3 regions of the Rhizobium sp. BT-226 genome follow, and region 2 is predicted to be linked to each of the others. Evidence: riboswitches for the same ligand, from Rfam matches in the RefSeq annotation. Region 2 holds a riboswitch; each other region holds the start of a gene.

Region 1 (9,791 bases), 400 kb from region 2:
CCGGATGATCAACGCGGGCGACAAGCTCGTCGACGGGCTCGGCCTAACCAGCGCCCGCTGGCATGTGCTTGGCACCGTCGTCACAGCAGGCCGGCCACAGCCGGTCGCTTGGTTGGCGCGCGACATGGGGGCCAATCGCCAGAACGTCCAGCGCATCGTCAACGATCTGGAGAAGGAAGGACTTCTGGCGTTCCAGCCCAACCCGCACCACCGACGGGCACAGCTCGTCGTGCTGACGGACAAGGGGGAACAGGCATACGAAACCGCCATGCGTCTGCAGGCCCCCTGGGTCGACATGCTCGCGGAAGGGCTTCAGGTCGAGGATCTCAAAACCACGCATGCCGTCATGAAGGCGCTGCGCAGCAAACTGGAAGGACATGGAGATGTTGAAGAGCAGGCCTGATCGCTATGGCGCAATAGCGGTCTCGATCCACTGGCTGAGTGCGGTTCTGATCCTGGCGCTGCTCGGCTCCGGCTTCCGGGCTGCCAATGCCATGGACGCCGCGACCAAGGCCGGGCTGTTGCGTTTCCACATTCCGATGGCCGTCGTCGTCCTGCTTCTCACGGCTCTTCGCATTGTCTGGTGGTGGCGTTTCGATCGCAAGCCTGCGCCGGCGCAGGCATTGCCTCGCTGGCAGGAGCGCCTGGCAGGCTTTGTCCACGTCGCCTTCTACATTTTCATTCTCGGCATGGTCGCCAGCGGTATCGGGATGATGATCCTCAGTGGCGCTGCTCCCGCCATCTTCGGGGCAGCCGGCGCCACGCTGCCTGATTTTACCGCCTATCCGCCGCGTGGCCCGCATGGGTTCGGCGCCTTCCTGCTTGTCGGCCTGCTGGTCTTCCATGCCGGTGCCGCGCTCTATCACCAGTTCGTCCGCGGCGATCACCTGTTGCGGCGGATGTGGTATGGCGGCTGAGATCCCGGCACCGTCGATCTCCAGTGGCTCGATGTCTGATGTCTGGCTTCTCGAAGATCTTTCGGACGGCCATGTTCGGGCCTGGCTCAGGAGACGCAGATCGCCAAGCCGAGCCGGCAAGGAGCTGGCCAGTGCCACGTCCAATTCGCTGATCAACGGTCAGCGGGACCGGCTCGACGGTTGGTGACCGCCGTGCACCAAGAAGGCGCGATGAAGCGCCGCGCCGATGCCGCCGAGACGCTTCTCAAATGATGTCACCGTCTGCGTGATGCCGCCGCCCTTGCCTACAAGGGCAGCTGCTTGCCGGCCTGTTCACTGACCATGTATTCGGCGTACCAGTCCGGCCAGTTCTCGTCGTGTTTGCCGCCGTTTCGCTTCTCGTGTTCGCCGTGCGCGGTCGCCGCACGGCGCATGGCTGACGCAAGATCGGTTGAGTTGGCGAATGTCGTCCCGTCGGCGTCGATGCGTCCTGGCAGGCGCGTGGTGACTTCCTGGAACAGCCAGCCGTTGCCATCGGGATCCTTGAAGGAGGCAAAAGAGCGGTAGCTGCGGTGATCGGGATCGCGGCCGGCAATGCGGAGCCGCCCGAACAGATAGGGTTCGTCCTTGCCGGCATAGACGCCGGCCGCGTCATGGAACACTTCGCTGACCTCGACGCCGCGGGCGATGAGATCGCGGCGGGCGGCCTCGATGTCGGAGACGATAAGATAGAGCCCCTGGGCGGAGCCGGGGGCTGCGGCGGTGACGTTCTTGCCGAAGATGATCGCGCAGCCGGAGCCGGGCGGGGTAAACTGGATCACACGGAAATCGGCATCATTGGCGAAGTCGGCGTCGAGCCGCCAGCCCAGGCCGTCGTAAAAACGTTTGGCGCGGTCGACGTCGGAAACGGGGATGACGACCACCTCGAGCTTGGTGTCGACGGGCCGTGTATTCGGGGTCTCAATGGGGGTTTCACTGCGCATTGCATTGCTCATCTTCAGCTCCTTGGGGTTTTGGATGCGTTAAGAATGGCGATACATGTCACCGCCAGTGGACCACAGCGCGGTGAGGGCGTCGAATCAATTATTCTATCGGTATTGAGTGGTCGACGGCGGGTTGACCCCGCCGTCTTCATCGGCTGTTGTTCTTCTGCTCGTCGAGCCGCTTTCACGCAGCGAGAGCGGCGCGGGTTTTGCCGATCGTCAAAGCCGCCTTTGCAGCCTCGCGCCCTTTCTCGACGAAATGTGCGCGGTAGATCTGTTTGTGGTGCTCGGTTTCTTGATACTGATGCGGCGTCAGCGAAACCGACAGCACCGGCACACCGGTATCCATGCCGGCGCGCATCAGCCCATCGACGACAGCCTGGGCGACGAATTCGTGACGGTAGATTCCGCCGTCGACGACGAAGGCGGCGGCAACGACAGCGGCATAGCGCCCGGTTGCCGCAAGATCGCGCGACAGCAGCGGCATCTCGAATGCGCCGGGAACATCGAACACATCGATCTGCTCGGGCGGAATAAGCTGATGGAACCCATCAAGGGCGCGGTCGACGATGTCGGCATGCCAGCTGGCTTTGACGAAGGCATAGCGGGTGGGTGTCACGGTAATCTCCTTTGGCGAACAGACACATCACCCAAGGCGATCACGAACGTCCCCGACAGCCGCAAGGGCGGCAGGAACGCACGTTCTCTTTCATCCGGACTATGACCGTCGGCTCAGGCATCTCACCTGATCTGCTGACCCTTCCGAAGAAGGCGCTCGCGGGCTCGCAATCTAAATTGCATACCGCCGGTAGGGACTTGCACCCCGCCCTGAGAACGGCGCGAACAATAGGGGGAAGGTGACGGGCTGGCAATAGGCCGAAATGCTTCGCGGCCAATGCAGGATCGGGGTCCCGACGCGGCGATTTCGTGTGTTGGTCGATCGCGACGGGCAAGCCCTCTTGCGGAGGATGGGCTTGCGCCTACATGCTGTGCGTGAGGACATTCACGTCAGAATAGCACGGCAGGACAGGCTGCGCCGTCTCCACCGGAGACGGGCAGGGCCGTGGAAACCACGGGAGAGTGAGATGCAAGACCCATTCGTCGTCCACCGTGAGGCGCATATCGCGGCGCCGCCGGCCGCGGTGTTCGCGTTGATGACCGACCCGGAAAAGATCCTGCGTTGGATGGGAACGGAGGCGCAGGTCGAGCCGCAGCCAGGCGGGCTCTATCTCGTCAACGTTACCGGCGCCCGCTTTGCGCGCGGCTCGTTTCGAGAGGTGGTGCCGGTTCATCGCCTTGCCTACAGCTTCGGCTGGGACGGCAGCGAGGTGGTGCCGCCGGGGTCGAGCCTGGTCGAGATCGATCTGATCGAACAGGGAGGCGGAACGCTGCTGCGGCTCACCCATAGCGGCCTGCCGAGCGCCGAGCAATGCGCCGGCCATGCGGAGGGCTGGGCACATTATCTCGGACGGCTGACCGAGGTCGCCGCCGGTCGCGATCCGGGTCCCGATCCTTTTTACGGCAGGACATGAACAATTTTTGCGGGCGGCGGGGCGGCTCTGAAGCGCTTGCCGTTGCGACAACAGCGGTCGGCGAGCGTTCGGACCGGCCGTGCGGAAGCGCTTCTTTTTCTCCCGCAAACATGAACGCGCAGTTCATCTCCAGTTCAATTTGGCGGTCATAAGGTATGGACGGCTGGATTGAAATGGAGTTCTCGATGAAGGCACTTTCTATCGCGGCTGCCTTGCTCGCTGGCAGCCTCTCGTTCGGCACAGCGCAGGCGATGCCGATTGGGACAATCAATGTCCAGAGCAATATCACAAAGGTCGACTACGCCTGCGGTCGCGGCTGGCATCTGACGCGCTGGGGCGAATGCCGGCGAAACTGGCGCCGCCCACCGCCGGTAGCTTTCTACGGTGGTCCGCCTCGCTGGGGCTGGGAGCGGCGTCACCGGGATTGGGATGGCCCGCGCTGGCGCCATGAGAGGCGCTGGGATCGCGACCGCCGTTGGCGGGATGATTACTAAACGTCTCGCTTAAAGCGCGTCGCGTCAAACCGGCGTCATGCGACGCGCTTTAAGTCTTTGATTTATGCATGTCGTTGTCCCAAAACCGCTGCACACTTTGGGCGACATGCATTAGATGGAGATGGACGAAGGCCGGAGCGATTTTCGCCCGGCCTTTTCTGATGAAACGCTTCGCCGACGCTGCCTGGCAACGTTCTCCGGATTGGTCCGATATGCTCAAATCTTGCTGACGAGCCAGTACTTGTCGTCGATCAGTTCTTCGAGCTCTATGGGATCCTTGACGCCGAATTCGAACCATTCGACGAGTTCCTTCGCCTTACGGCTGCTCTCGTCCGCCGTCAGCTCGACCTGATATCTTTCGCACCATCGCCGAAGGATCGACGTCAGCAGCGTCATGTCATTCCCATCCAGCGGATCTTTCGGCCAGAATATCGTACCCATCGCACCCCTCAATCACACGATGACGAACGACCTTATAATGGAATCAAAGCGGCGCAAGTTTAAAGTGTCCATTTTTCGTTTTCCACCGCGGTGAATGGTTTTCGACAGGGGCGTGCTGTCAATGTCGGGCGTCTGCGGGCGGACGCGCTCGAGACAACAGGCTGATCGATGGAAATGTCCTGACGAATGCCTCGAGAGGCGTCCTGACGGACGTGCGGGATGTCGGTTTGTCGACAACCCGGGGATGTCCTTGCGGCTGCACCGCAGGGCGTGCCATGATCACGGTATGGATTTGCCATCTCCCCTTGCCTGGCTGGTTGACGAGGCCGGAGCCTCGCCCGGTCCCGAACGGTTTCTGGCCGAACTCGGGCGCCGGCTGCTGGCCGACGGCCTGCCGCTTTCCGGCGGCACGTTGACGCTTTCGGTGCCACATCCGATCATTGCGCGGCGCACCTGGTTGTGGCGGGCCGAGACCGGTGCTGTCATCGAGGCGCTGGCCTTTGCCGCAGCTCCGCAGAGCAAGGCCGGGCGCGACTGGCTGACCGCGCTCGGGCCGGTATGGGAGGAGCGAAGAGGGCCTTCGCAGGATAGTCCTATGCTCGGCTGGGCGGGTATCGACAACGGGGCAGGGGCCGGCGGATTCGCTCCGGCCGAAGCCGACCGGCTGCGCGAGGTCGCGCGTTTTGCCGCCGCACCGCTCGCAGCGCTCGCGGCGCGGGAGGCGCGGGCAGCCCTGCTCGAAGCCTATCTCGGCCGGCGTAGTGCCGCCCGGGTGCAAGCCGGCGAGCTTGCCCGCGGCACCGGCGAGACCATCCGTGCCGCTCTTCTCTGCGCCGATCTGCGCGATTTCACCGCGCTTTCGGAGGTGACCGAGCCGCATGCGATGATCGCCACATTGGACGCTTGGTTCGATCGTGTGGCAGGCGCCGTGCACGCCTTCGGCGGCGAGGTGCTGAAATTCATGGGCGACGGTGTGTTGGCGATCTTTCCGGTCATGGGCGCTTCCGACGATGCGGGAAGGGTGGGCCACGGAGACCGGGAAGCCTGCGAGGCAGCCCTCAGGGCGGTTGCTGCCAGCCGTGCCGGCATGGCCCATCTCGACCAGATACGCCAGGCGCAGGGGCTGGCGCCGCTGCCCTTCGGCGCGGCGCTGCATTTCGGCGAGATCCTATGGGGCAATATCGGCGCAGCCGACCGGCTGGACTTTACCGCCATCGGCCCCGCCGTCAATCTCGTCAGCCGGCTGGAAGGACTTTGCAAGCCGCTCGGCCGAAGCGTGCTGATCTCGGGCGCGGTTGCAGCGAATACGGCGACGGCCCTGATGCCGCTCGGAGAGCACAGCTTGCGCGGCATTGCCCAGCCTTGCGCGGTCTTCACCCAGCCGGAAAATTGAGCCGCAAGGCAGACCGGGTGCCGCGTATGGGGCGTTTTCCTGCCGGCCGCAACTTTGTCCAATCCCGGAAGCGTGCAAGAGAATCATGATTGTGAAACTCCGCTTTTTTGGCTAAAGCCTGTCCGCACATTGGACGGGAGGTTTCACGCATGGCTCGATACGCACGCACATTTTTCTCTGCTCTGGGGCTGTCTGCAATTCTGATGGCAGGGGCCGCTCAGGCCGAAGAGGGCAAAAAAGTCTCGATCGTTGACGACCGCGGCGTCACCGTCGAAGTCCCGGCGCAGCCGCAGCGCATTGCCTCGATTTCCTATTTCGCCGATGACGTCGCCCTGGCGCTCGGCATCAAGCCGGTCGCAAGCACCTACATGACGGCGCGTCGCGAGCCAGACTTCCTGCTTGGTCTGACCTCTGAGATGAAGCAAATCGGCCAGCGCGCCAAGCCCAATCTCGAGCTTCTCTCCGAGGCGAAGCCGGATCTTATCATCGCGATCCGCCGTTATACGGTCGGCAACGCGGCGCAGCTACAGAACATCGCCCCCTATGTCGCTTACAATATGGAACTGCTCGAAGAGAGCTACGGCGAAACCGCCGCACTTTCGAAGCTGCTCGGCAAGCCTGAACGCGGCGAGCAGCTGAATACCGATTTCCGCAAGCATCTTGCAGAATTTGCCGCAAAGGCGCCGAAGGATATTCATCCGCGCTTCATGATCATGTGGGGCGGCGCAACGCCTTTCGCCTTTCACACGGAAAACACGTCGGCCTCGATCGTGGCGGCGATTGGCGGCGACAATATTCCTGGGCCGAAGACCCCGGGCGGCGAGTTCGGTATCGATCTCAGCCTCGAAACCATGCTGGAGAAGGACCCCGAGGTCATCTTTGTCTATGATTCCGGCCCGGATCGCCCGCATGAGAGCAATCCTATCTGGTCGCAGCTGTCGGCGGTCAAGAACAACCGGGTCTTCTATGTCGGCGACCAGTGGGTCGAGACCAATGGCCCGATTGCCCGCGAGATCGTTCTGCGCGAGGCGGCACATTATCTCTATCCCGACACGTTCCCGGCCGTTGATGTGAGGGCGGAAGCTGCCAAGTTGATTCCCGCCGAACTGCAGAATTAAGCTCAGGACAAGACCTGTGATGGGCCCCCGGCAATCGACTCTGGCTATAGGGCTCATCGTCGCCGCCTCCACGCTGGCGGTGATGTTTGGGTTACTGGTCGGTGCAAAGCCGCTTTCGATCGAGACTGCGGTCCGCGTGCTTCTGGTGCCTGACGGGAAAATCGAATCCATTCTGGTCTGGACGCTACGCCTGCCGCGCAGCCTGACGGCGGCAGCCGGCGGGGCGGGGCTCGCCGTCTCCGGCTACGTGCTGCAGACGTTGACGCGCAATCCTCTTGCCGACCCCGGCATCACCGGCGTGACATCGGGGGCGGTTGCGCCGATCGTCTGCTGTTTCGTGTTCGTCCCCTGGCTGTCGCCTGCCTATTATCCCTTCATCGGTCTTGCCGGCGGGCTTGCGGCTGCCTCGGTGACATTCTGGGTGTCGCGCGGCGGGCGGGGGCGGCCCTTGCAGCTTGCGCTCGGTGGCGTCAGCATCTCGCTCTTCCTCGGAGCGATCACCACCTATGTGCTGCTGCTGACCGGCCCGCAATCGGCATCGCTGCTCTTCTGGCTTGCGGGCGGCTTCCAAGGGCGCACCTGGTCGCACCTCTTCTACATGCTGCCCTGGACGATTGCCGGTGTCGTCGGTGCGCTCGTTTTCCGGCGCGTGATCGGCATGTTCATGCTGAGCGACCATGCGGCCGCCGGCATGGGGCTGCAGCTCAGCCTGTGGAAACCGCTCATCCTTGTTCTCGCTGTCATCCCGGTCGCGGGCGTGGCGCCTATCGCCGGGCCGATCGCTTTCGTGGGCCTTGCCGCTCCGCATATCGCCCGGCTCATCAAGCCTCGGGGCATCGGGTGGGAGATCGGATTATCCGCCGCCCTCGGTGCGCTGATCGTCACGGTCGCCGACGTTGTTGCCCGCAGCGTCGCCATTCCGCGCGAGCTGCCGGTTGGCATCATCACCGCGCTGCTTGGCGGTCCCGTCTTCATTTACCTCGTCCAGCGCGGACAGCTGACCCTTGCAGGTGAGACGCGATGAGCGCCCCGGCCTCCATGCCGGCTGCTTCCGCGGCTCTATGGATGTTTCCGGCGCTCGCTGCGTTGGCGATTCTGTCGCTTGCCGCCGCGATCTTCCTCGGTGTCGCCGACATTCCTCTGGGGGATGTCGCGGCCCTGCTGACGGGCGGTGGCTCATCCGAAGCGCGTTCCATTATCCTTGATATCCGGCTGCCGCGCATTGTCACCGGCATTCTGGCCGGCATTCATTTTTCGCTGGCGGGATATCTGCTGCAGACCATCACCCGCAATCCGCTTGCCGATCCGTCGTTGATGGGCGTGTCGCAGGGGGCGACGCTGTCGGTGACGATCTTCCTGCTGTTCACCGTCTATGTCTTCCAGCCCGGTTCGAACACGCTGGCCGAACTCCCGGTCGCTTGGCTGCCGGCTGCGGGCCTTGCCGGCGGTCTGCTCGCCGGCGGCGTCATCTATCTGCTTGCCTTTCGTCTCGGCTTGAGTGCCCTGCGCATCACGCTCTGCGGCGTGGCGGTCGGCGCGGTGCTGCATGCGTTGGCGACCGGCCTCATCGCGGGATGGGGGTCGGCCCGCATCGAGATCATTCTCGAATGGCTTTCGGGCAGCCTTTACGCCCGCAGCTGGGATCACGCGTTCTTCCTGCTGCCGTTCACGATCGCCGGACTGGCCATGTTGCCGGTCATCTACCGTCCGCTGATGCTGCTGCAGTTCGATGCGCCCGTCGCCCGGTCCTTCGGGCTTTCCTATCGCAGGCAGTTTTCGGTCGTTCTGATCGTTTCCTGCGTGCTTGCGGCGAGCGCCGTCGGTGCCGTGGGTCCGGTCGTCTTCGTCGGTCTCATCGTGCCGCATCTCGCCCGCTTCCTGGCGGGAAGGAATTTCATCCTGTCGCTTGCCCTGACGATCGTGCTCGGCGCCATCATCGTCACGCTCGGCGATCTCGCCGGCCGGCTGCTGGGGCAGGCGGAGGAAATCCCGATCGGGGTGGTCACTGCTGTTTTCGGCGTGCCGCTTCTGCTCGCGCTGCTGCGCAAAACCATGTGAGGCCGAAAATGCCATTGTCCTGCTCCGACCTGTCGGTGATGTACGGCCAACGAAAGGCTCTCAGCAGCTTCAGGCTTTCGCTTGAAAAGGGCGAGATACGGGCGCTGATCGGCCCGAACGGCTCGGGCAAGAGCACGGCGCTGCATGCGCTGGCAGGTCTGATCAAACCGGCGAAGGGCAAGGCGTCGCTGGACGGCGTTGCAGTCGCCTCGATGTCGCGCCGCATGCTGGCGAGAAGGCTCGCCTTCCTGCCGCAACAGCCAACCGCACCCGACGAGATGACCGTCGCCCAGCTCGCACGGCAAGGCCGCTATCCGCATGTCGGCCTGTTCCGCTCCTATGACAGTGGCGATGAGAAGGCGATCGAATGGGCGCTCGAAAGCACCGGACTTACAGGACTTGCCGATCGCAGCCTTCGGGAACTGTCCGGGGGCGAGCGGCAAAGGGCATGGATATCAGCCGCCCTTGCGCAGGAAGCGGAGATCCTGTTGCTCGATGAGCCGACGTCCTTCCTCGATATCGGCTACCAGGTCGAAGTGCTTGACCTGGTGCATCGTCTGAGCCGGGAAAAGGGCGTCACCGTCGTCATGGCGATCCACGATATCAACCAGGCAATCGCCGTCAGCGACCGCATCTCGCTGCTCGAAAAGGGGCAGCTCAGATTTGACGGCGCGCCGCGCGAACTCGCCGAAGGCGACCTCGTTCAGGAAATCTTCCGCGTCAGGGGCCGTTTCGTCCAGGTCTCGCCCGATAGCCCGCCGCATTTCGATGTCGAGCTGACGAGGCTTCAGCGGGCTGACGCCAGCCCTAGAGCCTTTCCGGGTTAGATTGAAGCATTCTGTTGGCTCAAACGGAGTCGGATGGTCGACCGGCCGG
Region 2 (9,791 bases):
CTACGCCAATCTCGACAAGCTGGGCGGGCGTTGGATTACGCCGCGCGTCAAGCGCTCGTTTGCGGAGAAGGCAGTTGCCAAGTTCGGCGTAAAGGGCCGTGCGGAGCAATATGCCTCGGACCTGTCCGGCGGCAACCAGCAGAAGGTCGTCATCGCGAAGTGGCTGATGCGCGATCCCAAGGTCGTCGTACTCGACGAACCGACGAGAGGCATCGACGTCGGCGCCCGAGCGGGCATCTACGACATCATCGTCAATCTTGCCAAACGGGGCGTGGCGGTCATCGTCGTAAGCTCGGACCTCGAGGAGGTTCTCGGAGTTTCCAATCGCATTCTCGTGCTTGCCCAAGGCAAACAGGCAGGCATTCTCAATCGTGACGAGGCGAATGACGTTTCGGTCATGGAGCTAGCCACTATCTAAACAGACAGAGAAAGGAAGAGCGGTGTCCGACATCACTCTGAACGCCCCGAAGCTTTTCGATCTCAGCGGCCAGGTTGCCATCGTTACCGGAGCCGGGAGCGGCATTGGGCAGCGCATTGCCATCGGCCTTGCGCAATGCGGCGCCGACGTGGCGCTGCTCGACCGCCGAACCGACGACGGATTGGCCAAGACGGCTGAACATACTCGCGCCGCCGGCCGCCGCTCGATCCAGATCGCGGCGGATGTCACGAGCAAATCTTCCCTTGGAGAGGCAATAGCACGTACCGAGGCCGATCTCGGCCCATTGACACTTGCAGTCAACGCGGCGGGCATCGCTAACGCGAACGCTGCGGAAGAGATGGAGGAGGACCAATATCAGACGTTGATGGATATCAACCTGAAAGGCGTCTTTCTTTCCTGCCAGGCAGAGGCTCGCGCCATGCTGAAGAATGGACGCGGCTCCATCGTCAACATCGCTTCCATGTCCGGTGTGATCGTAAACCGCGGGCTGAGCCAAGCGCACTATAACGCCTCCAAGGCGGGCGTCATCCATATGTCGAAGTCCATGGCGATGGAATGGGTCGACCGCGGCATTCGCGTCAACACCATCTCCCCCGGATACACGGCAACGCCCATGAACACCCGTCCCGAGATGGTTCATCAGACCAAGCTCTTCGAAGAGCAGACGCCAATGCAGCGAATGGCAGCGGTGGATGAGATGGTAGGTCCGGCGGTGTTCCTGCTGTCGAATGCGGCAAGTTTCGTGACCGGCGTCGATCTTCTCGTCGACGGCGGTTTCTGCTGCTGGTGATGCGATGAGAAAACTCATTGCCGCCGCTGGAAAATGCACGGTCTCGCTTCCTCCCTGGCTGAGATCGAGGCGCTGAAGGGACCAACGGGTATGACGGCGTGCGATATCGTCGTCTGCCCGCCCTTCACGCCGATCGAACGGGCGGATGGCTCGGCGCGTCGTCATCGGCGCTCAAGACTGCCTGAATTTGCGACAACCGGTTGAGCTCTAATAATGATCGCATGGTAGGTCGCACCCAGATTTGCTGTTTATCGACGGACACAAGGAAAGAGCATGAAACGCTTTGAGCAGAAGACTGTCGTCATTACCGGGGGTAGCCGCGGCATCGGAGCGGCGATCGCCAAACGCTTTGCGAAAGAAGGCGCCAATCTCGTCGTATCGGCCAATGAGGACCTGGTCCACGGCGTCGCCGAACAAATCCGGGCCGAAGGCGGCAAGGCGATCTCCTTCATCGGCGATGTCACCGACAAGGCGAGCGTCACCGCCCTCTATGATGCCGCCGAGAGGGAATTCGGCGCGGTCGACGTCTCGATCCAGAATGCTGGGGTCATCACCATCGCCCGCGTCGAGGACCTGACCGAAAACGAGTGGGACAAGGTCATGGCCGTCAACACAAAGGGCGTTTTCCTCTGCGCTCAGGAGGCGATTCTTAGAATGCGCAAGCACAAGCGCGGCGGTCGCATCATCAACACCGCCTCCGGCCAGGCGCGCGACGGCTTCATCTACACGCCGCATTATGCCGCCTCGAAAATGGGCGTCGTCGGCATCACCCAGAGCCTGGCCAAGGAAGTCGCGACCGAGAAGATCACCGTCAACGCCTTCTGCCCCGGTATCATCGAGACCGACATGTGGGCCTATAACGACCAGGCCTGGGGCAAGCTGCTCGGCAACTACGCTCCCGGCGAATTGATGAAGGAATGGGTCGAGGGCATCCCGATGAAACGGGCCGGCTCTGGCGAAGACGTCGCCGGCCTGGTCACCTTCCTCGCCAGCGATGACGCCGCCTATATCACCGGCCAGACGATCAATGTCGACGGCGGGCTGATCATGTCCTGACACAGGTCGCCCAAAACTGCGCAGCGGTTTTGGGACAACGACATGCATGGAAAGATCAAACCACCAATGAAGCGCGGAAGGCGACACGGTCGTCGCCTCCGTGTGAACAGTGTGTCCATCGGCGTTAGGGCAGCTTTGCATTTTCGCCCGGTCGAGTGACCTTGCCATCCGCCTGTGTTTGATCCTATCTTTGAAATGTTCTCAGGGCGGGGTGCAATTCCCCACCGGCGGTATCAGGAGCAATCCTGGAGCCCGCGAGCGCTTCCGGCACCTCCTGTCGGAAGGTCAGCAGATCCGGTGAGATGCCGGAGCCGACGGTATAGTCCGGATGGAAGAGGACAACACGGGCAGTCGCACTCCATCCCGGAGTCGGCTGACGTTTGTTCGCCCAAGGGCAGAAGGCTGGCTCACGGATTGAGCCTTGCAGACCATGTCAGCCCGCTGACATAACCCTTGAAAGGCCAGACAGCATGACTATCGCAACAATTGAAGATGCCATATCAGCCATCGCCAGCGGCAAGATGGTCGTCGTCGTCGACGACCAGAACCGGGAAAACGAAGGCGATATCGTGGTCGCGGCCGATGCCGTCACCCCGGAAACAATCGCCTTCATGATGACCCACGCCCGTGGTCTCATCTGCATCGCCATGGAAGGCGAGCGTCTCGATGCGCTCGATATTCCGCTGATGGTGCCCAACAATACGGAATCGCACAAAACCGCCTTCACGGTCTCGGTCGATTATCTCAAGGGCACGACGACGGGCATCTCGGCTGCCGACCGCGCCGCCACCGTCCGCGCCCTCGTCGACGATCGCGCAAAGCCTGACGAATTCGCCCGCCCCGGCCACATCTTTCCGCTGCGCGCCAATCCCCGCGGCGTCCTCGGCCGCCCCGGCCACACTGAAGCCGCCGTCGACCTCGCCCGCCTGGCCGGAAGGATCCCCGCCGGCGTCATCTGCGAAGTCGCCAACGACGACGGAACCATGTCCCGCCTGCCCGAACTCACGCTCTTTGCCGAACGCCACAACCTCCCGCTCGTCACCATCGAGGACCTGGTCGCCTATCTCGACCGCCAGGCAGCAAGAGACATACGCGAAGTCGCCTGATCGGTGCCTTTGTTGCGGCGGCATAGCCCCGCCGCAACTCTGACGACACCTTCCCCTTGCCCGTCCTATGTCCGGTTGATCGAAACCCCGCCATCCGCCACCATCGCCGTGCCGGTGACGAAGCTCGACATGTCGGAGGCGAGGAAAAGCGCCGCATTGGCGATCTCTTCGGGCTGCGCCATGCGTTTCAGCGCATGCAGCCCCTCCACGAAGGCTAGCACCTCCGGCGTGGCATCAGGCGCGTTGGTGATGCTGGCGGGCGTGTCGGTGCCGCCGGGAAGCAGTGCGTTGACGCGGATCTTTTGCGCTCCGAGTTCGGCGGCGAGCACCTGCACGAAGCCAATCAGACCCGCCTTGCTCGCCGCATAGGCGGCCATGCCAGGCATGCCGACGGTGTGCCCGACGAAAGTCGAGGTGAAGATCAGCGATCCGCCGCCTTTTCCCATCGCCGCCGACTGGTGCTTGGCGCCGAGGAACGCGGCGGTGAGATTGGTCTCGATCGTCTCGCGCCAGCCCTCCAGCGACAACCCGGCGACCGGCCCCATCTCACCGATGATGCCGGCATTGTTGAAGGCGATGTCGAGCCGGCCGAAACGCGAGACTGCCGTCTCGACGAGCCTTGCCTGCAGAGCCTCGTCCCTGACATCGCCGGATATGGCGACGGCCTGACCACCCTCCGCCTCGATTTCGGCGATGACGGCATCGAGCGCGTCCTGCCGCCGGCCGGTAACCACGAGCTTGGCGCCTTCCCGGGCAAAGAGTTTCGCCGCCGCGCGGCCGATGCCGGAGCTTGCGCCGGTGATGATTGCGATCTTATCGTTGAGAAGTGTCATATCGGTCTCTCCTGGGTTGTTGCGATATCTGAGATGCTCAAACTTCAGACGATGCAGCCACCCGTTTCCCGCGCAGCACGAGAAAAACGCCTATGGGCGAACCGGCAGGCGCGACGACGTTTCCCCATCGACGCCGTGATTGCGGCGTCGGAAATAGCGGAATTCGTCTTATAAAACGGGGATTTGCTGGGACTCCCACCCCGATGCCTGCGTTGGCATCAGTGCCGTTGTGCACTGCATGATCGATTTATGCCTGGTGTGACATTCATCCGATTCCCTTCATCCATCTTCGCGACTAAAAGGAGCGCACAGGTAAAGGGAATCTCTTCATGCCGCGGTCACGCAATACTCAGGGCGCCATCTATATGAGCATGGCGATGGCCGGCTTTTCCGCAAGCGACGCCCTGTCCAAATCGGTGGTCGCCTATATGAACGCCGGCGAGATCATGTTCCTGCGCGGCCTCTTTACCAGCCTGCTCGTCTATCTGATCGCCTGGAAAATGGGCGCGCTACGCTCCTGGCGCGTCGTGCTGCAGCCGATGATCATCTTCCGGATCATCTGCGAGATGCTCTCCGCCGTCACCTATATCACCGCGCTCGGCATGATGCCGATTGCCAATGCCTCGGCGATCCTGCAGTCGCTGCCGCTGGTCGTCACCTTCGGTGCGGCGCTTTTCTTCGGCGAGCCGGTCGGCTGGCGGCGCTGGTCGGCAATCCTCGTCGGCCTCGTCGGCGTGATGATCATCATCCGCCCCGGCCCGGAAGGTTTCACTGCCGCCGCCCTCCTCTGCGTCGGTGCGGTGCTGACGACAGCCGGCCGTGATCTCGCCACCCGGAGCATCAGTCCGGAAATCCCCTCGCTGATGATAACCGTCATCACCGCCATGTCAGCCTCCTTCTTCGGCGCGCTGCTCATCCCGGTGCTCGGCGGCTGGCAGCCGGTCAGCGCTACCGCGCTCGGGCATCTCCTGCTTGCCTCTGTACTGGTGCTGGTCGGCTACCAGTCGGTCATCCTCGCCATGCGTACCGGCGAAATCTCCTTCGTCGCCCCGTTCCGCTATACCAGCCTGATCTTCTCCTCCCTGCTGGGTTTCTTCTTCTTTGCCGAAGTGCCTGACAGCTGGACGCTCGTGGGGGCTGCAATCGTCATCGCCTCCGGCCTCTATACGTTCTATCGTGAGGCCAAGCGCCGCGTGTCTCCGATCGCGCAGGAATCCGCGCCGCGCGCGCCGGTCTGAGGAAGGATTTTGAGCAGTGTGATGGCTGACTTCTCGCTCGACAGATCTGACATAGCAGGCGTCGTGTTGGCCGGCGGCCGCTCGCAGCGCATGGGCCGCGACAAGGCGGGCGTAATGCTTGGGGCCGAGAGCCTGCTCCGCCATGTGTTGACCCGCCTCTCGCAGCAGATCCCGCTCGTTGCAGTCAATGCCGATACTGCCGCCGAGGACGTGCCTGTCGTTCCCGACCTTTTTCCCGGCAAGGCCGGGCCGATGGCCGGCATCCATGCGGCCATGGTCTATGCCGCCGGCCTGCCATCGATTACCCATGTCGCCACCGTCTCGGTGGATTGCCCGTTCTTCCCGGCCGATCTCGTCGCCCGGCTGGCCGCAACGGTCGAGCACCCCTCGCAGATCGCCATCGCCGCCTCCGAGGGCCGCAGCCATCCCGTCTTCGGGCTCTGGCCGGTGACGCTGGCCGCCGATCTCGAAACCTGGATCGCCACCGACCAGAAGCGCCGCGTACGCGACTTCCTGTTGCGGCATGACGTTACGGAAGTGGCGTTCCCGCTGCATCCGACCCGCGCCAGCCTGCTCGATCCCTTCTTCAACATCAACACGCCCGACGATCTCGTCGAGGCGGAACGCTGGCTGGAGGCCCTTCGCGCATGACCGCACCGAAAATCTTCGGCATCGCCGGCTGGAAGAACTCGGGCAAGACGGGTCTCGCCGTCCGGCTGGTGACGGAGTTCACCCGCCGTGGTTACAGGATCTCGACGATCAAGCACGCCCATCACGATTTCGACATCGACAAGGTCGGGGCCGACAGTTACCGCCATCGCCAGGCGGGAGCCCATGAGGTCACCATCGTCTCCGGCACACGCTACGCCATCATGCACGAGTTGCGCGGCGCCCCCCAACCTGAGTTCGAGGAGATACTCGCCCGTCTCGCACCCTGCGATCTCGTGCTGATCGAAGGCTACAAACGCGAACCGATGCCGAAGATCGAGGCCCGCCGCCTGGAGGCCGCCAATCGTGAACCGTTGGCGCCGAGCGATCCCCATATCTGCGCCATCGCTGCTGATCATGCCGTTCCGGATACGGCCCTGCCGGTCTTCGATCTAGACGACACAGGCGCCATCGCCGATTTCATCGCTGACATCGTTGGCCTTGAACAAGCGAGGCTCTGAACCAACTGCGTCGCCGCCGGATCTAAGAAGCGGAGCCGTTTCGCGGGCCATCGCCTTGGCGATTTCCTTGGCGAGCTGCGCCTGATCATAGGGCTTTGCCAATCTCGGAAGATCGATATCGGTACCGGCAGGAAGATCGGCGTAGCCTGTCGCCAGCACGATCGGCAATTCCGGATGAATGTCGCGCGCAGCCTGGGCGAGCTGTGCGCCGGTCATACCGGGCATCGAATAGTCGGTAATGACAAGGTCGAAATGCTGACCGCTGCTGATCAGTTCCAGCGCCTGCGAGCCGGAGTTTGCTTCGACGACCTCGTGGCCGAGATCTTCAAGCATGTCGACCGAACTCATGGCAATCAAGGCATCGTCATCGACGAGCAGAATCTTCAGTCTGGATGCAGCTTGCGGGACGGGCAGCTCCGCCTCGGCTGGCCGCTCGGGGCGCCGTTCGGTCGCCGGAAGCCACAGTTCGGCGGTCGTTCCGACACCAAGCTCGCTGGTCAGAAGAAGTGCGCCATTGAGCTGAACGGCAAGTCCGTGGATCATCGATAAGCCGAGGCCTGTGCCCTTTCCGAGTTCCTTGGTCGAGAAAAACGGATCGACCGCCTTCTTCAATGTTTCCGCGTCCATGCCGGTGCCGCTGTCGGCCACTGCCAGCACAAGATAGGCCCCTTTACCGAGAGCGCCGCCATCGCCGACAACCTCTTCCTCGCGCAGCGATATGGCCAACGTCCCGCCATCCGGCATCGCATCACGGGCATTGACGGCAAGGTTGAGCAGCGCCAATTCGAGCTGGTTCGCATCAACCAGGGCCGGCGGCAGGCTTGTCGGCAGATTGGTTTCGATGCTGATCGAGGATCCGACCGAGCGCTGCAGCAGGTCGTTCATGCCGGAGACTAGCTCGGCCAGATCGACGGGCTTGACCTGCAGATCCTGCTGCCGGGCAAAAGCCAGCAGCCGTTGCGTCAGAGCCGCTCCGCGCCTCGCACCCTGCACTGCCCCCTCAACCAGACGCGTCGCCTTGGCATCTCCGGCAACGTGCTTGCCGAGTAATTCCAGATTACCAAGAACGACCATCAGCAAATTGTTGAAATCGTGGGCGACGCCGCCGGTCAACTGACCGATTGCCTCCATCTTCTGCGATTGGCGTAGCTGCTCCTCGGCTTTTTCACGCTGGGCGACTTCTTCGAGCAGCGTCTGGTGAGCGGCGTTGACCTCCCTCGTCCGTTCCCGCACACGCTCTTCGAGGTTTTCATTGAGGCGTCTCAGATTTTCCTCGATGGTCTTGCGGGCGGTGGTATCGGAACAGACCCCGACGAGTTTCCTCGCGGAACCATATCTGTCGGAATAAAGCTGCGCATGGACCTCCGTCCAATGGAGTGAACCATCCGGCCAGATTGTCCTGTGCTCGATCGAATAGTCGCGTCCGGTATCGATCGTCTCGCGCAGGCGTGCCAACACAAGATCTCGGTCGTCGGGATGGATGCTTGCGATCAGATCGTCGCGTGTGACATCATCGTCCGGCTTTCGGCCGAAGACTGCCTTGCAGGTGGCCGAGGCAGACAGGGCCATCGAGGATAGCTCCAGCTCCCACGCCCCAAGACGACCGGCTGCAAGCGCCGTCTGCAACCGTCGCTCGCCCTCGCCCAAAGCCTCGAGCTGAGCTTGAGCCTCATATTGGCGCAGGCGCCCTTTTAACGCGGTCCGCGCAATACTGATGAAGGAGGTCGCATGGAACGGCCTTTCCAGGAAAGTGACGTTGCCGAGAACCTCTGAAAGCCTGGCAGCGGCCGGATTTCGTTCAGGTCCGCCGCCGCGCGTGGTGAGCACGATGAACGGTAGATCGGACCAGCTTGGCTGGGCGGAGACCCAGGCAGCAATTGGCTTCAAATCGCTCCAGCGAACGGCCTCTTCGGTCAGCACGCCAAGCGCGATCTCATCGTTAAGTAAAGAGGCAAAGACATTCAGGTCGGCAGCCGCGATCGATGATAGGCCGGCTTCGTCGATTAGCGATACCGCCACCTGGGCATCGCGTCCGGCAGGAGTATAGATCAATGCTTTCGGCTTTACGGAGTTAGGAATTGCCGCGATCCCCGCCATCAGTCGACAGGAGCGGCTCTGCGCTAGTGACAAATTCGGGAACGCCGCGAAGCACACCCTGGAACCCGACCAGAGGATCCCCGAACGTCAGCCCCGAACTGTCGATACGATACTCTCGGATTGTATCCTCATGCAGCCCAGTTCTTTTCTTGATCACGGAGACCGCTCGCCGCACCCTCCCCGCGGCCTCGAAGTAGCGCAACAGTATGACTGTGTCCGCAAGATAGGTCACGTCGACAGGCGCCTTCATGTCGCCGACAAGTCCATGCTGTGCAACGGTAAGGAAGGTATTGGCGCCTTGCCTGTTCAAATATTGAAGCAACTCATGCATGTGAAGGATCAGCGAATTTTCATCCGGCATCGATGCTTGATAGCCGTTGATGCTGTCGATGATGACGGTCTTGGCATTCGACTTGTCCACGCACTCGCGCACGCGATGCGCGAATTCACCTGGTGACAGTTCAGCGGCGTCGAGCTGTTCGATGTGAATTAGACCGCTGCTCCTTAGACTCTCGAGATCTATTCCCAGCGCCTTGAGCCGCGTAAAGAGCAGGCCAAGCTCTTCGTCGAAGATGAAGGCCGCGGCTCTCTCGCCACGCGCAACCGCCGCGACCAGGAATTGAAACGAGAAAGTGCTCTTGCCGGTACCGGATGGACCGAGGATAAGTGTACTGGAACCTCTCTCCAACCCCCCGCCCAATAGAAGGTCCAGTTCCGGAATATTTGAGGATAACTCATCGCGGACATAGGTCGACCGATGTTCGGCGGCGACGAGACGTGGAAAAACAACGACGCCGCCGGTTTGAATGGTGAAATCGTGGAAACCGCCGCGGAAGGCTTGCCCACGGTATTTCGTGATCCTGAGCCGCCGGCGCTCGGCCCCATAGCTCGGCGCCATCTCCTCGAGATGGATGACGCCGTGCACGACGCTATGAACCGTTTTGTCAAGCACGTCGGACGTCAGATCATCGAGCAAAAGGACTGTCGCCCCCTGCCGGGCAAAATAGTGTTTGAGCGCGAGGATCTGCCGCCGGTAGCGCAGCGAGCTTTGCGCCAGCAGCCT
Region 3 (9,791 bases), on a different contig from region 2:
GAACTGAACTTCCACGAGGACGCTCTGCGCGAAATCGCCCGCAAGGCGATCGTGCGCAAGACCGGCGCCCGCGGCCTTCGCTCGATCATGGAGAAGATCCTGCTCGACACGATGTTCGAACTGCCGACGCTGGAAGGCGTGCGCGAGGTCGTCATCTCCGAGGAAGTGGTGCGCGGTTCGGCCCGTCCGCTTTACATCTATGCCGATCGCCAGGAAGAAAAAGCCAACGCTTCGGCGTGACCTTTACGGCTTTCGCGTGATTATTTTGGGGGCTTGCCATAGGCAGGCCCCTTTCTATTTGAAAAACCATGCGAGGCCCTGTTAGTATTTGCCCGTGGGAACCGAAATTGCCTTTGCCGATGTTGCGCAAAGGGTCGTGCTTGGCAATGATGCAATGATTCCGTAAGCCTCTTGCTGGCGTTTGTATTTTAGCCGGGTCGGAAGTGGTAAGCGCCGGTCCAGCCACGCGCTTCATAGTGTTGGCGTTCCGTTGTAATAAAGCTGTCACATCCGAGGGACGCGGGCGTTTGCGTGGCTTGAAAAGCGTAGTCAGAACCTCCACTTGTAGCAACAAGTGAGAGTGCCGGCCGGTCCCAAGCGGCCGTGCAGAGAGCCGGCAACGGGACGATGGAAAGGACATAAAATGACGAAGAAAACGTCTGTAGCGAGCAGCACTGCCTACCCTGTTCTGCCCCTGCGCGACATCGTGGTTTTCCCGCATATGATCGTGCCGCTGTTCGTCGGACGGGAAAAATCGATCCGTGCGCTCGAAGAGGTCATGGGTTCCGACAAGCAGATCATGCTGGTCACGCAGATCAACGCCAGCGATGACGATCCGGATCCTTCCGCGATCCACAATGTCGGCACCGTGGCGAACGTGCTGCAGCTCTTGAAGCTGCCCGACGGCACCGTGAAGGTTCTGGTCGAAGGCCGCGCCCGCGCCGAGATCGACACCTATACCAGCCGCGAGGATTTCTATGAGGCGCTCGGCCATGTGCTTGAGGAGCCGCACGACGATCCGGTCGAGCTGGAAGCCTTGTCGCGTTCGGTCGTTTCCGAATTCGAGAGCTATGTGAAGCTCAACAAGAAGATTTCGCCCGAAGTGGTCGGCGCCGCCAGCCAGATCGACGACTATTCCAAGCTCGCCGATACGGTCGCCTCGCATCTGTCGATCAAGATCACCGAGAAGCAGGAGATGCTGGAGACCACCAGCGTCAAGCAGCGCCTCGAAAAGGCTCTTGGTTTCATGGAAGGCGAGATCTCGGTTCTGCAGGTCGAAAAGCGCATCCGCTCGCGCGTCAAGCGCCAGATGGAGAAGACCCAACGCGAATACTACCTCAATGAACAGATGAAGGCGATCCAGAAGGAACTCGGTGACGGCGAGGAAGGCCGCGACGAGATGAGCGAACTGGAAGAACGCATCTCCAAGACCAAGCTATCCAAGGAGGCCCGTGAAAAGGCCGATGCGGAGCTGAAGAAGCTGCGCCAGATGAGCCCGATGTCGGCGGAAGCCACCGTCGTGCGCAACTATCTGGACTGGCTGCTCGGCATCCCCTGGGGCAAAAAGTCGAAGATCAAGGCCGATCTCAACAATGCCGAGAAGATCCTCGAAGCCGATCACTTCGGTCTCGACAAGGTCAAGGAGCGCATCGTCGAATATCTGGCTGTGCAGGCCCGCGCCACCAAGATCAAGGGCCCGATCCTCTGCCTCGTCGGTCCTCCGGGCGTCGGCAAGACCTCGCTCGCCCAGTCGATCGCCAAGGCGACCGGCCGTGAGTATGTCCGCATGGCGCTTGGCGGCGTTCGCGACGAAGCTGAAATCCGCGGTCACCGCCGCACCTATATCGGCTCGATGCCCGGCAAGGTTATCCAGTCGATGAAGAAGGCGAAGAAGTCCAACCCGCTCTTCCTGCTCGACGAGATCGACAAGCTCGGCCAGGACTATCGCGGCGATCCGTCCTCGGCCCTGCTCGAAGTGCTCGATCCGGCCCAGAACATGACCTTCATGGACCACTATCTGGAAGTCGAATATGACCTGTCGGATGTGATGTTCATCACGACGGCGAATACGCTGAACATTCCAGCGCCCCTGATGGACCGCATGGAGATCATCCGGATCGCCGGCTACACCGAGGATGAAAAGCGCGAAATCGCCAAGCGGCACTTGCTGCCGAAGGCCATCAAGGAACATGCGTTGCAGCCGGAAGAATTCTCGGTCAGCGACGACGCCCTGATGGCGATCAGCCAGCAGTACACCCGCGAAGCCGGTGTCCGCAGCTTCGAACGCGAACTGATGAAGCTCGCCCGCAAGGCGGTCACCGAGATCATCAAGGGCAAGACGAAGTCCGTTCATGTGACGGCCGCCAACATCGCCGACTATCTGGGCGTCCCGCGTTTCCGCCATGGCGAAGCCGAGGGCGAGGACCAGGTCGGCGTCGTAACCGGTCTTGCCTGGACGGAAGTCGGTGGCGAGCTGCTCACCATCGAAGGCGTGATGATGCCGGGCAAGGGCCGCATGACGGTCACCGGCAATCTGAAGGAAGTCATGAAGGAATCGATCTCGGCAGCGGCCTCCTATGTCCGCTCGCGCGCTGTCGATTTCGGCATCGAGCCGCCGCGCTTCGACAAGAGCGACATCCACGTGCACGTGCCGGAAGGCGCGACGCCGAAGGATGGCCCCTCGGCCGGCGTCGCCATGGCAACCGCGATCGTCTCGATCATGACCGGCATCCCGGTGGACAGGCATGTGGCCATGACCGGTGAAATCACCCTTCGCGGCCGTGTGCTGCCGATCGGCGGTCTCAAGGAGAAGCTGCTGGCTGCACTTCGCGGCGGCATCAAGAAGGTGCTGATTCCGGAGGAAAACGCCAAGGACCTGGCGGAGATTCCTGACAACGTGAAGAACAATATGGAGATCATCCCGGTATCCCGCATGGGCGAGGTGATCAAGCACGCACTGATCCGGCGGCCGGAGCCGATCGAATGGGACGGCACGGTGGAGACCCCGGTCATCGCAACGGTCGAAGGCCTCGACGAGACGGGCGCAACCATAGCGCATTGAGTGGCCTTTGCCACATTTATGCCCCATTGGCGCAAAACACGGAAAAAGGCTGGCGGAAACGCCAGCCTTTTTTGTGAAAACGTCATGTAGACGCTTGCTTTTCCTTGATTTGCAGGGCTTTTGGGTTTTCGGCGGGCCTGATGAAACCTATTCTGCGCCTAGCTTACTTTTGAGTCGTTTCATACCATTTAGAAAGGGGTGGAAACATGAACAAGAATGAACTCGTGTCCGCAGTCGCCGAAAAGGCAGGACTGACGAAGTCTGACGCGGCTTCCGCTGTTGACGCGGTTTTCGACGTTGTCCAGGCTGAACTCAAGAACAAGGGCGACATCCGCCTCGCGGGTTTCGGCAGCTTCACCGTTTCTCATCGCGCTGCAACGAAGGGCCGTAACCCGTCGACGGGCGCTGAAGTCGACATTCCGGCTCGCAACGTGCCGAAATTCACGCCCGGCAAGGGCCTGAAGGACGCCGTCAACGGCTGATCTGAGATTATCCACCAGCCGGAAACGAGACCGGCTGTGCAGGATTTGAGAGGGGTTCGGCTTTGCCGGGCCCCTTTTGTTTGGGCGGGTATTGCCGCCGCGTGGGCTTTGATCTACGACATTTCTGTTCTCAGGGCGGGGTGAAACTCCCCGCCGGCGGTAAGGGTTTCGGCCTGAGCCCGCGAGCGCCTCCTTCCGCGCCCATGCGGAGGAAGGGTCAGCAGATCCGGTGCGATTCCGGAGCCGACGGTTAAAGTCCGGATGGAAGAGAATGAGTGTCGGCCATGCAAAGGGCAGGGGTTGCCCTGTGTCGCTTGGTCGGGGTTCATGCGTCCTGATTTATGTTGGTCCCTGTTCTGGATAAAGACATGAATCAGACTTCCCTTGCAGTCTCGCCGTCCCGCGCCGTTGTCGGTGCACTCTGGATGGTCCTTGCCGGCATTGCTTTTTCGCTTCTCAACGTCGTCACCCAATGGCTGACGATGAAGCTTGCCTTCCCCTCGGCCTCGGCAGCCTTCTGGCAATATGGCTTCGCCTTCCTGTTTTCTCTGCCGTTCCTGAAGAGGCTCGGTCTTGCGGCGATGCGCACGCTCTATCCCTGGCGTCACCTCGCGCGCGTCGTGCTTGCCGCGCTCGGCGTCGAGGCTTGGGTCGCCGGCCTTGCCACAGTGCCGATCTGGCAGGCGATCGCACTGGTGATGACCTCGCCCTTCTTCATCATTCTAGGCGCCCGGCTTTTCCTCGGTGAGCGCGTCGGCCCGGCCCGCTGGGCTGCGACGGCGGCGGCCTTCACCGGAGCGATGATCATCCTGCAGCCATGGTCGGACGGCTTTGGCTGGGCGGCACTCTTGCCTGTGCTTTCGGCGCTGCTGTGGGGCGCCTCGTCGCTGATCACCAAGAGCCTGACGGGCATCGAACGGCCGGAGACGATCACCGTCTGGCTGCTCGTTCTGCTGACGCCGATAAATGGCGGGCTGGCGCTTGCGGCAGGCTTTGCAGTGCCGACGGGCGCAACCCTTGCCCTGTTCCTGCTGGCGGGGCTGCTGACCGCCGCAGCGCAGTATTTCCTGACGCTTGCCTATGCCGCAGCGGATGCCGCCTACGTCCAGCCGTTCGACGATCTGAAACTGCCGTTGAACGTGCTGGCCGGTTGGCTGTTCTTCGGTTATGCGCCGGCGGGCTACCTTTGGCTGGGAGCGGCTCTTATCTTGTCTGCTTCGCTGTTCATCATGCGAAACGAGATGCGCCGGGAGCGGAAACTCGCCTGACATGATCTGACGCAAAATGCCGCATCTGTCATGCCTCTGTCATGCCGCTCGCGCAGAAAACTCATGTTTCGAATGTTCGACACATGGGGGATTTCATGACAATTTCATCGCGCAAGGCAGCACTTGCTGCCGTGCTTCTCGCATCCGTTGCCTTTCCGGCCGCGGCCGAGCCGGTTTTCAACCGCATCGCGTCCTTCCCGGTCGCCGAGAACCTGCCGGCCGACAAGGACAAGCTTTCGGTGAGCTCCGCCGAAATCATCACCGCGACCGACGACGGCAACACGCTGATCTATAGCGACAGCCCGCTCGGCGCGATCGGCTTTATCGACATTACCGATGCCAAGGCCCCGAAGGCCGGTGGCGCGCTGATGATGGACGGCGAGCCGACCTCAGTCACCTCGAGCGCCGGCAAGGCGCTCGTTGCCGTCAACACCTCCGAAAGCAAGGCGAAGCCCTCGGGCCGTCTCGCGATCGTCGACGTGGCGAGCAAGAAGATCGAAAACACGTGCGATCTCGGCGGCCAGCCGGATTCGATCGCCCTCAACAAGGACAAGACGCTCGGCACCATCGCAATCGAAAACGAGCGCGACGAAGACGTCAATGACGGCAAGATCCCGCAGATGCCGGCCGGCGACCTCGTCGTCTTCCAGGTCAGGAACGGCACCGTCGACTGCGGCACCATCAAGCACGTGGCGCTGACCGGGCTTACCGGCGTTGCCCCGGAGGATCCGGAGCCGGAATTCGTTGCCTTCAACAGCCTGAACGAGATCGCCCTGACGCTGCAGGAAAACAACGAGATCGTCATCATCGACGCCAACACGGCTGAAGTGAAGACGCATTTCTCCGCCAGCAGCGTCGATCTCACCGGTATCGACACCAAGCGTGACGGCGCCCTGAAATTCTCAGGCGAAGCCAAAGGCGTACTGCGCGAACCGGACGCCGTGAAGTGGCTGGACGACAACCGCCTCGTCGTCGCCAATGAAGGCGACTACCAGGGCGGCTCGCGCGGCTTCACCATCTTCGACAAGACGGGCAAGCTTCTCTACGAATCGGGCGCATCCTTCGAACGCGCCGTCGCCCATATCGGCCACTATCCGGAAAGCCGCTCTGGATCGAAGGGCGTCGAGCCGGAAGGCCTCGAAGCCGCCAAGTTCGGCGACGACCAGTATTTCTTCCTGCTCGCCGAGCGCGCCTCGGTCGTCGGCGTCTATAAGGATACCGGCGCCGATCCCGAACTCGTCCAGCTGCTGCCGTCAGGCATTTCGCCGGAAGGCGCGATCGCCATTCCCGCCCGCAATCTTCTTGCGACCGCCAACGAGGTCGATCTCGGCAAGGACGGCGGCACGCGCTCGCATGTGATGATCTACGAGCGCTCGGAAGGCGAGAAGGCCTATCCGCAGATCGTCTCCGCCGAGAAGGACGGCAATCCGATCGGCTTCGCAGCCCTTTCGGGTCTCGCCGCCGTTCCGGGCAAGCCGGGCCTGCTCTACGCCGTCAGCGACAGCGTTCTGGGCTCGCAGCCGACGATCTACACGATCGATGCCAGCAAGAAGCCGGCCGTCATCACCGACGCCCTCGTCGTCAAGCGTGACGGCGCCGCGGCCCAGAAGCTCGACATCGAAGGCATCGCGGCCGCCGCCGATGGCTCCTTCTGGCTCGCCTCGGAAGGCTACAGTGAGCGTCTCGTCCCGCACGCGCTCTACAACGTCAATGCCAAAGGCGACATCAAGGCCGAGATCGCCTTGCCGAAGGAACTCGTCGCCAACGAAATCCGCTACGGCTTCGAAGGCGTGACCATTGTCGGCACCGGCGACGACACCACGCTCTGGATGGCGATCCAGCGCGAGTGGAGCGACGACGAGAAGGGCTTCGTCAAGCTCGTTTCCTACAACCCGAAGAAGAAGGAATGGGGTGCCGTTCGCTATCCGCTCGACAAGACGGAAAGCGGCTGGGTCGGCCTGTCGGAAATCTCTGCCCAGGGCGACAACGTCTACATCATCGAGCGCGACAACCTCGTCGGTGATGCCGCCAGGCTGAAGAAGCTATACAAGGTCGCGATATCGGAGCTGAAGCCCGCCAAGCTCGGCGGCGAGCTGCCGGTCGTCAAGAAGACCGAAGCCCACGACTTCCTCGGCGAACTCAAGGCTGCCACCAACGGCTATGTGCTCGACAAACTCGAAGGCTTCACCTTCGACGCCTCGGGTAAGCCTTACGCGGTCACCGACAATGACGGCGTCAGCGATTCCTCCGGCGAGACGCTGTTCTTCCCGGTCGATCTGAGCGCGACAAACTGAAAGCTGCCCCTCACCCTAGCCCTCTCCCCGTCAAAACGGGGAGAGGGGACGTGCCATGCGAAAGGTCGGCGTGGGACGGAGAGGTCGCGGCTTAGTCCCTTCGAGCGGGGAGAAGGTGGCGGCAGCCGGATGAGGGCATCTGGCCTCCCCAGCAAAGAAGCAGTACTCCGACCCTACCAGCGCTGATGCACATGCGGCGCGATCAGCCGCTCATAGATCTCGCGCGTGGCCGCCATGACATCGGCCGAAAGCGGCGCCAGGCCGGCGGCGGCCGCGTTGGCCTTGGCCTGATCGGCATTGCGGGCACCGGGGATGACGACGGTGACGGCATCGCTCATCAGGATCCAGCGGAGCGCGAAGGCGGCCATGGTCGCGCCTTCGGGCACCAGCTTGCGCACCTCTTCCACCGCCTGCAGGCCGACCTCAAAGGGCACGCCGGCAAAGGTCTCGCCGACATCGAAGGCTTCGCCGTTGCGGTTGAAATTGCGGTGGTCGTCGCTGGCAAAATGTGTGTCCCGGGTGATCTTGCCGGAGAGAAGGCCGCTGGCGAGCGGCACACGGGCGATGATCGCCACATTCCTGCGGCGCGCTTCCTGGAAGAACAGGTGGTCGGGGCGCTGGCGGAAGATGTTGTAGATGATCTGGATGCTGACGACGCCGGGATATTCGATCGCCTTCAGGCCGTCCTCGACCTTTTCGACGCTGACGCCGTAACCCTTGATCTTGCCGGCCTTCTGCAGTTCGTTCAGGCCCTCGAAGACTTCGGGCTGGTAAAGCACGACGCGCGGCGGGCAATGGAGCTGCACGAGGTCGAGGCTGTCGACGGCAAGATTCGTCAGGCTGCGGTCGATGAAGCCTTCAAGATTAGCCTTTGTGTAGCCTTCCGCGACATGCGGATTGAGGCGGCGGCCCGCCTTGGTGGCGACCATCGGCCGTTCGCCGCCACGCGTCTTCAGCAGGTCTGCGATGATTTTTTCCGAGCGGCCGTCGCCATAAACGTCAGCCGTATCGATGAAGCTCATGCCGGCATCGAGGGCGGCATTCAGTGCCGCGCGCCCGTCCGCCTCGCTGATATCGCCCCAGGAGCCGCCGATCTGCCAGGCGCCGAAGCCGACATTGGTGACGGTGAAGGGCATGCGGCCAAAAGCATGGTGTTTCATGAAAAATCCTCCTACTGCATGTCGCCCGGAAGCGTGCGGGGACAACGACATGCATAAAAACAAAGAGCCAAAGCGCGTCGCATGATTCAAGTAAGATGCGACGCGCTGATGAAAGACACTGGCACTATCAGCCGGGTGACTTTGCGGCAATTGTCGATCCGGCTTTGATTGGTCGCCCCGATGAAATATCGTTCTGCTACAAGGCTTCAACCGCATGGATGGAAAAGGAAAGATCATGGAGATCAAACCCGTCGGCTCTCGCCCCTCGACGAAGCCACCGGCCGACTATTTCACCGGCGCCGTTCGCCAGGATCCGCTGATGGAAGCGCCAGCGCCGGCACGGGCGAGGGCGGTCTCCGTCACCTTCGAACCCGGCGCCCGCACGGCCTGGCATACGCATCCGCTCGGCCAGACGCTGATCGTGACATCAGGCAAGGGTCTCGCCCAGAGCTGGGGAGAGGACATCCGCGAGATCCGCGCCGGCGATACCGTCTGGTTTGCGCCGGGCGAAAAACATTGGCATGGTGCTGCCCCGGATACGGCGATGACGCATATCGCCATTCATGAGGCGCTGGACGGCAATCACGTCGACTGGATGGAAAAGGTCAGCGACGAGCAATATTCCGGCAAGGCGTGATCAGAGCCGCTTCAGGCAATAGGAAAAATGCGCGTGCGATTCGACCGTCAGGAACTCGAATTGCCAGCCGTAATCCTTGCAGAACTTGGTGACCGCCTCGACGACGCCATAGACGATCGGCTTGACCGTATTGCCGGTGCAGAAATCATGCCCGGCAATGCGCCCCGTCCGTTTCACCTTCTTTTCGCAGAGCAGCAGCTCCTGCCAGGTGAGCTCGAAGGAATGATCGGTATCAATATAGGCCCAGTCGAGGAAATCGTCTTCGAATTCGGCAAGCTTCTCGAGCGACGTGCCTTGCATCAGATGCAGCCGGCCGGCCTCGATCTCGGCGGCGAAATTCGTGTGGATCGCATCGAGCCCGGAGCTATAGCGATCCATCGACCAGGGATCGATCAGATAGAGCTGCGCCGGACGGTTCTTTTCCAGGATCTCCGCCGTATATTCGCCGAAGGCTGCGCCCACTTCGACGCCGATGCCGCCATTCGGAATCCGGTAGAGCAGCTCGCCGCGATCCGGCAGCAGGCGGGCGTTTTCCATATGATGGGCGCTGAGCGGAGTGCGAGGCATGCTCGCCCGGAGCGCCTGCCTTTCTTCACGTGTCTTCATCTCTGATCTCGGGATTGCGGGCGACTGACGGCCCTGATGCGGTTTGACGGGAAGGTAGGAGCAGCCGGCACCGATGACAACCGCGTGACAGGAATTTGCTTCTTTCGGACAAATCGCTAAGTTCCATCTGTGAACTGACGAAAAAGCCTCGGGAGGAGCGATTTCATGAGACGCATGTGGCCTGAAGAATTCAACGCCATCATCAGCGGAGCTGAGGAGGTGATGTTGGAAACACCAGCCGAGGCCGGCGAAGCGCCGCTGCAGCGCAAGGCGCTGAAGGCGC

Evidence for each region. Region 2 has a riboswitch for FMN ahead of ribB (3,4-dihydroxy-2-butanone-4-phosphate synthase). Riboswitches for the same ligand answer to the same signal wherever they lie in the genome.
Region 1: it holds a riboswitch for FMN, as region 2 does, so the genes downstream of both, OIU37_RS06175 (6,7-dimethyl-8-ribityllumazine synthase) here and ribB (3,4-dihydroxy-2-butanone-4-phosphate synthase) in region 2, are expected to answer to the same signal.
Region 3: it holds a riboswitch for FMN, as region 2 does, so the genes downstream of both, OIU37_RS10785 (DMT family transporter) here and ribB (3,4-dihydroxy-2-butanone-4-phosphate synthase) in region 2, are expected to answer to the same signal.

Annotation. Positions count from the first base shown of each region.
Region 1 covers NZ_JAOYTI010000001.1:1,200,114-1,209,904, reverse strand. Annotated here, with positions in the region: gene OIU37_RS06195 (MarR family winged helix-turn-helix transcriptional regulator) at 1-403, shown strand, start outside; gene OIU37_RS06190 (cytochrome b) at 384-917, shown strand; gene OIU37_RS06185 (hypothetical protein) at 907-1,104, shown strand; gene OIU37_RS06180 (VOC family protein) at 1,202-1,891, opposite strand; gene OIU37_RS06175 (6,7-dimethyl-8-ribityllumazine synthase) at 2,064-2,498, opposite strand; FMN riboswitch at 2,577-2,719, opposite strand; gene OIU37_RS06170 (SRPBCC domain-containing protein) at 2,965-3,411, shown strand; gene OIU37_RS06165 (GCG_CRPN prefix-to-repeats domain-containing protein) at 3,597-3,905, shown strand; gene OIU37_RS06160 (hypothetical protein) at 4,122-4,346, opposite strand; gene OIU37_RS06155 (adenylate/guanylate cyclase domain-containing protein) at 4,633-5,739, shown strand; gene OIU37_RS06150 (ABC transporter substrate-binding protein) at 5,889-6,857, shown strand; gene OIU37_RS06145 (iron ABC transporter permease) at 6,877-7,881, shown strand; gene OIU37_RS06140 (iron ABC transporter permease) at 7,878-8,915, shown strand; gene OIU37_RS06135 (ABC transporter ATP-binding protein) at 8,924-9,742, shown strand.
Region 2 covers NZ_JAOYTI010000001.1:801,869-811,659, forward strand. Annotated here, with positions in the region: gene OIU37_RS04120 (sugar ABC transporter ATP-binding protein) at 1-418, shown strand, start outside; gene OIU37_RS04125 (SDR family oxidoreductase) at 441-1,229, shown strand; gene OIU37_RS04130 (glucose 1-dehydrogenase) at 1,503-2,285, shown strand; FMN riboswitch at 2,479-2,629, shown strand; gene ribB (3,4-dihydroxy-2-butanone-4-phosphate synthase) at 2,756-3,391, shown strand; gene OIU37_RS04140 (SDR family oxidoreductase) at 3,457-4,224, opposite strand; gene OIU37_RS04145 (DMT family transporter) at 4,554-5,462, shown strand; gene mobA (molybdenum cofactor guanylyltransferase MobA) at 5,484-6,113, shown strand; gene mobB (molybdopterin-guanine dinucleotide biosynthesis protein B) at 6,110-6,631, shown strand; gene OIU37_RS04160 (hybrid sensor histidine kinase/response regulator) at 6,563-8,728, opposite strand; gene OIU37_RS04165 (ATPase domain-containing protein) at 8,703-9,791, opposite strand, start outside.
Region 3 covers NZ_JAOYTI010000002.1:127,648-137,438, reverse strand. Annotated here, with positions in the region: gene clpX (ATP-dependent Clp protease ATP-binding subunit ClpX) at 1-240, shown strand, start outside; gene lon (endopeptidase La) at 644-3,061, shown strand; gene hupB (DNA-binding protein HupB) at 3,268-3,543, shown strand; FMN riboswitch at 3,666-3,820, shown strand; gene OIU37_RS10785 (DMT family transporter) at 3,912-4,811, shown strand; gene OIU37_RS10780 (esterase-like activity of phytase family protein) at 4,895-7,105, shown strand; gene OIU37_RS10775 (aldo/keto reductase) at 7,279-8,265, opposite strand; gene OIU37_RS10770 (cupin domain-containing protein) at 8,501-8,902, shown strand; gene OIU37_RS10765 (class I SAM-dependent methyltransferase) at 8,903-9,508, opposite strand; gene OIU37_RS10760 (hypothetical protein) at 9,674-9,791, shown strand, end outside.